2 regions of the Staphylococcus sp. SUC_1.2 genome follow, and region 1 is predicted to be linked to the other one. Evidence: riboswitches for the same ligand, from Rfam matches in the RefSeq annotation. Region 1 holds a riboswitch; the other holds the start of a gene.

What was found. A riboswitch is a leader RNA that binds a small molecule or an ion and turns the genes downstream of it on or off. The one in region 1 is predicted to bind S-adenosylmethionine.
Region 2: linked by a shared signal. The riboswitch ahead of NR218_RS04375 (MetQ/NlpA family ABC transporter substrate-binding protein) and the one ahead of metX (homoserine O-acetyltransferase MetX) in region 1 are both predicted to bind S-adenosylmethionine.

What each region holds. Positions count from the first base shown of each region.
Region 1 is NZ_JANJPM010000014.1:9,094-12,314, reverse strand. Features, by position in the region: gene NR218_RS06310 (YybS family protein) at 1-674, opposite strand, end outside; gene metX (homoserine O-acetyltransferase MetX) at 764-1,732, opposite strand; SAM riboswitch class I at 1,804-1,905, opposite strand; gene NR218_RS06300 (AzlD domain-containing protein) at 1,991-2,320, opposite strand; gene NR218_RS06295 (AzlC family ABC transporter permease) at 2,317-3,012, opposite strand.
Region 2 is NZ_JANJPM010000008.1:69,359-72,579, forward strand. Features, by position in the region: gene NR218_RS04365 (LPXTG cell wall anchor domain-containing protein) at 1-583, opposite strand, end outside; gene NR218_RS04370 (hypothetical protein) at 750-1,175, opposite strand; SAM riboswitch class I at 1,323-1,429, shown strand; gene NR218_RS04375 (MetQ/NlpA family ABC transporter substrate-binding protein) at 1,538-2,353, shown strand; gene NR218_RS04380 (aspartate aminotransferase family protein) at 2,556-3,221, shown strand, end outside.

The DNA of each region.
Region 1 (3,221 bases):
GCAAACATTACACATACTAGCACAATCATGTAAATCCATAATAATGTGCGATTCATTTGCCAAGCAAATAAAGGTCTAAACATAGGCGTTGCTACTTTGAATTTACGTAAAATTGGAAATGTAATGATGATATTCATTAAAACTAAAAGAAAGACAATAATAATGATGTAACTTGGAAGTTGAACAGCCATTTGACGAAATCCTTCTTCTAAGATGATCTTATAATCTGATTCAACGCCTGAATTTACAATCGCATTGTTCATTGCGTCTTTTGCTGGTTTAATCAATACTTCGGTATTTGGAATCTTTTTGAACGCTTGTAATAACATAAATACAATTAACGTCACAATACTTATATACATTGTTGTGATATATAAGATGCGTTCTTTAGATGTACGTTCTTTTAATAATTGGCCAATTACAAAACTTAGTAATAAAACTAGAATCATGGCACTTAATACAAAGGTATTCCCTAATAAGGTCGTGATAATTACAGTGAGTAAAGCTCCAATTCCAAATGTAGCAATTGATTTATGCCACATGACAATCCCTGGAATGGTAGCGAATAAACATAGAACCAGACCAATTATTGGCAATACATACGTAACTAAAGCAACTGCTACAAGCACGATAGTCCCTATAATCATTGCTTTAGGATGTACTTTTGAAAACACATTCGCCACTCCTATACTTTTTTGACTATAATTTCTATTTTAACCTCTATATTCAAATTAAACAAATGTGTTAACTGTTCTCTTATCTATTATTTTCGTTTAAATTTCGAAACTTTTAAAAAGTGATACAAGTTAGGTGCCCAGTCATTAAAATTAAGTAAAAAACCATCATGGCCTACGTTGTCTGGAACAAAAAAGTGACGATGATATTTAAAACGTTCTCCTACTGCTCTGACTTGATCATCTGGATATAACAAGTCATCTGTAAAGCCCATCGTTAGTACTTTTGTATTTAAAGATTGGAAGACCTCATCCACATCATCGCGCTGACGATCAAGATGATGACTATCTAAGACATTCAACATCGTTAAGTAACACGATAAATCGTAGGATTCTTTAAACTTATTGCCTTGATAACGTTGATAATTGACTACTTCATCTGGTGTGAAACGCGCGTCATAACTTTTTGAAGAACGATATGTTAAGAATCCAAGTTGTCTTGCAATACTAAGTCCCTCTTTACCTCCAATATGAATCGCTTCACGTGCAATTTCATTGAAAGCACGACTGTATGAAGAGGTTTTATCTGTAGCTGCTAAGATGACTGCCTTATCTACTTCGAATTGATGATTATATAATAATTCCATCACTTGCATGCCACCTAAACTGCCACCAATTAAAATATCGATTTTAGTAAATCCAAGGGCCTTTATTCCCAATTCAATTGCCTTAACGATATCTCTTAATGTGATGGTTTTAGGAAAATGAGCATCGTTTAATGGGGAGCTTGAACCAAAAGGACTTCCAATAACATTAAAAGTAAGAAACTGATAATCATAGATTGGCATATAACCACCATCAATGATTTCACGCCACCATCCAGGATGTTCATCTGTACCATAAGTTAAATGATTACCAGTCAGAGCATGACAAACCACAACAAGCGGTTGTCCCGAATAACCTACGTGCTCATAACGCAATTTTAAATTCTCAATCGTTTCACCTGATTCTGTTGTAAAAGCACCTAAATGTAATGTATCTACTGTATAATTTGTCATGCTATGCCTCCTTAGAATAAAAAAATCGCTTCTACTCTTAATTTTAAAAGTGTGAAGCGATAATACTTTAGTACTTATCATTCGAGTATCTCGTTGGTTGTAGCACCGTACAAATGATTTGTCGGTTGCTGAAGCTTCATAGGGCCAATTCCCTCTACTTCTCAAAATAAGAGTATCTATATATTGATTGAATTGTTTAATTTAAACTTATTTTAATACAATTGTCTAGTTAACTTCAATGCGCAGTAAATAAATGAATTAAAAGAACCATCGTATACTTGCAATGAATACAATACCTACAATAATAGTGATGGTTAGACTACGTGTCACAAATGCAATAATGACTGTAGGAATGGTTGCTACAATGAATGGAATATTTAATTCAAAGCCTTGCATACCTTTATGTTGAACGATAAAACTATCAATAACTAACGCAGTGAATAATGAAATTGGAATAAACGACAGCCATTTGATGACTGTTTCTGACAGTTGAATACGTGAAATCATTAAAAATGGTACGACACGTACAATTAATGTCACTAATCCACATAAAACGATAAGTAAAAGCATATGTCCAGTTATCGTCATCGATCCATCACCACCCCAAGTGTTGCAGCACAAATTGATGTAACAAGAATGGCCACATAAGAGGGCATCAACCAACTTAAAATGAACATCATTACAATAACGAACGCAATTAATACGATATATATACTTACTTTGGAACGTGTAATCGTTTCAAATTGAGCCATAGCCAAGAAAATAAACATGGCTGTAATCGCAAAGTCTAACCCTAACATTTCAGGATGAGAGATGTATTTCCCAAAGACTGCTCCTAACACACAAGCTATTGCCCAAAATGAATAAGCAGTAATATTTAATCCATGTAACCATCGATCATTAATTGTTTCCCCTTTTAAGTGTGGTGTTATAGCAACGCCAAATGTCTCATCAGTAAGAATAGAAGACAAAGCTAAACGATTCCATATACCATAATCTTTATAATTAGGTGATAATGTCATAGACAATAAAAAGAAGCGGGAGTTCACAATTAACGTCGTTAACACGATTGCTGATATAGGTGTGCCAGTAATGACTAAAGCACAAATAATAAATTGTGCTGCGCCTGCATAAACCAGTAAACATAACAGAAGAATTTCTAGAACACTAAAATGCTGAGAAGCTGCCACGATGCCAAATGATAGTCCTATACCGATGTATCCTAGTAGTGTTGGAATACATTCTTTGACCCCTTGTTGAAATGTTACATGTGACGTCATGTTAGCTCCCCCCTTTATATATATGTATTTTTAAATTGACTATATAGTATAATTAAATTCAGTCTAATATAATCTAAGAAACGCTTCAATATTTTTAGACATCCGTTTGAGTGAGGTTAGAGAGAAGGGGGTTTCAAAATATTGATAGTTCAAAACTTTAAAAATATCAGAAATTTTTGATATTTTTAAAGTTATCTCTCTTAGGGATG
Region 2 (3,221 bases), on a different contig from region 1:
ATGAAGTTCCCATAACTAATAGAAGTGAGGCTAGAAGTTGAGTTGAGTATTGTTGTGTAACGTCTCCAGTACTTGGGAGTGTTTTAACAGAAGATTGTGATGTTTGAGTATCTTTAAGTGACTTAGATGATGGCACCTCAGAAGAAGCAACCGTTCCTACATAATAACGGTTGAGTTCACGTGCACAATCAACAGAATGAACTTGTTTATGATTAGAAGAGGTTGTTTTAGCGGCTTTAGCGATACCTGATTCTGCATGAATGCGTGTATCTTGAAGTTGATTAAAGTCACTATATCTACCATTTTTGTACTCAACTTCGCCATTTTTATGAACTTTATACATTCCACTGCCTTCATTTAATCTATTATGACTTATAATTTCAAAGTATGCGCCTTTGTCAACAGTACGACCAAGTCGTTGTAGGTTTGGATTACCTCCACTATTAGATAATGCATCTGTAGCAATTTGTTTAGCATTTTCTTTAGTCACTAAGTTAGTAGTATGTGCTTCTACAGATTGAGTCGTTGTAAGTAGCATTGTACTTGTTAAAAGTGTAGATGCAACGAAAGATACTTTCTTCATAATGAAAACCCCATTTCATTCATGATCAATTACAACTAGAGTGTAGCATTTGAATAGATCAGAAACAGGGATTTAAAAAAAAACATAATAAATCTTTAACTTAACTTAAAGAATAAATAATTTGTAAACATTAAATCAATATTTATCACATGATTTATATAGGACATTAATACTTCTTTTTAGAAAAATATGGAATGGAACAAGCCATTAAAATTATAAAAATAATATGAGCAATCATCCATAAACCGTATTCATTCCAGCTAAAGTGAAAGAATGAACGCTTTGCCATAACGACGAGTGACGGATAAAGAAAGGCAAAAACAATCATTAATAAGACATAACTTATTTTATATAATGGTTTAAAGACGTGATAAATAAGTAAGAAAATAAAATATATTAACCATCCTATAAAAACATGAATGGCTAGTTCTAATAATAACGGCGTTTTGCTTGGATCAATTAAGAAATCGATGTTAATTAACAATAAAGTAAGATGAGTCGATTGAACTATGCCATCCATGATAGTCATTGTAATTAATAAGATAATACTTATAACTAAAGCACTAAGACAATGATAAAAATAACGGATCATAATTTTCCTTCCTTCTTATATACATACTATAAGAATATTCCCTGAAATATTTGATTTAACACTTTTTAAATTTTTAGAATATTGAAAAAACATGTTGACCAAAGTTTAAATCAATGATAAGTTATTAATAATTCAATAATCTATTAACTCTTATCAAGAGTGGTGGAGGGATGTGCCCTACGAAACCCAGCAACCGTCATTGTATGACATGGTGCTAATTCACATAAAGTTAATCATACTTTAGAAGATGAGAGAAAGTGTGTCGATGCTTTCTCTTAATAGTTGAAAGTATTTTTTTATGTCTTTACATATCTAGTAAGAGGAAATGAGAATTGAAAATTTATAAAAAGGTGTCAATACATATGAAAAAATTAATAGGTATGATCAGTATTTTGTTAGTAACGATAACGCTAGCAGCTTGTGGAAATCAGAAAGAAGATAATAAAAAAATTACCGTAGCAGCGTCGCCAGCACCTCATGGTGATGTGTTAAAAAAAGCTAAGGAAGAAATGAAGAAAAAAGGATATGATTTAGAAGTCAAAGAAGTTAATGATTATAAGGTGCCTAATAAATTATTAGATAAAGGCGATGTTGATGCGAACTTCTTCCAACATGTCCCATATTTGAATGCTGAAAAGAAAAGTCATGGTTATAAAATTGAAGAATTAGGTAAAGTGTTTACAACGCCTATGGGTGTATATAGTAAAAAATATAAAAATTTAAAAGACATTCCAGATGGATCGACGATTTACGTTTCTAATAATCCTGCAGAAGAAGGACGTTTTTTATCTTTCTTTGTTAATGAAGGATTAATTAAATTAAAAAAAGGCGTTAAAATTGAAAATGCAAAATTTGAGGATATTGTTGAAAATAAAAAACACTTGAAATTTAACCATCAACAAGGTGCAGAGTTTTTACCAAAAACATATAAGAATGGTGAAGGAGCTGCAGTCATTATAAATTCAAACTATGCGCTTGATAATGGTTTAAAACCATCTAAAGATGCTATTGTTATGGAAGGTAAATCATCACCATTTGCGAATACGATTGCCGTTCAAGAAGGTCATAAAAATGATGAAAAATTCCAAACATTATTAAAAGTTATGCAATCTAAAGAAATCAAAGCGTATATTAAAAAAGAATATGGCGATGATGTTATTCCATACGAAAACAAATAAGTCATAAAAGGTCTCTATTAGAGGCCTTTTATGATTTATATTTATCATTGTTTAAAAGATAGAAACAATATATTTTAATTTTTCTGAAAATATTTACAAATCTGACAATTATTAGTAAGATATTGATTATTATCACAAGAATTGAAGTCAATAAAGAAAGTTAGATATAAGTTGTTGATACTTTGGGAGAGGATGAGTCAATTTGAGTAAAGCAGAGGATATGATAAAAGAAGATAGTAAGTATTTTGCTACTTCAGGACGTATAAAATATTATCCATTAGTGATTGATCATGGATATGGAGCAACTTTAGTAGATATAGATGGAAAAGAATACATCGATTTGTTAGCTAGTGCAAGCTCACAAAATGTGGGTCATGCACCAAAACAGGTAACAGAGGCGATTAAAAAGCAAGTAGATAAATTTATTCATTATACCCCCGCATATATGTATCACGAGCCTTTAGTGAAACTGTCTAAAAAGTTATGCGATATTGCGCCAGGTGATTATGAAAAACGTGTCACATTTGGTTTGAGTGGTTCGGATGCGAATGATGGTATTATCAAATTTGCACGTGCTTATACAGGACGACCCTATATTATCAGCTTTACAAATGCTTATCATGGCTCTACATTTGGAGCGTTATCAATGTCGACTATCAGTTTAAATATGCGTAAACATTATGGCCCTTTATTAAATGGTTTTTATCATATTCCATTTCCAGATAAATACAGAGGGATGTTTGAACAATCTAAATCAAACACTGTTGAAGAATATTTAGCGCCATTGAAAGAGATGTTTGCTAAATATGTTCCAGCTGAGGAAGTAGCTTGTATTGTGTTAGAAACGATTCAAGGAGATGGTGGACTA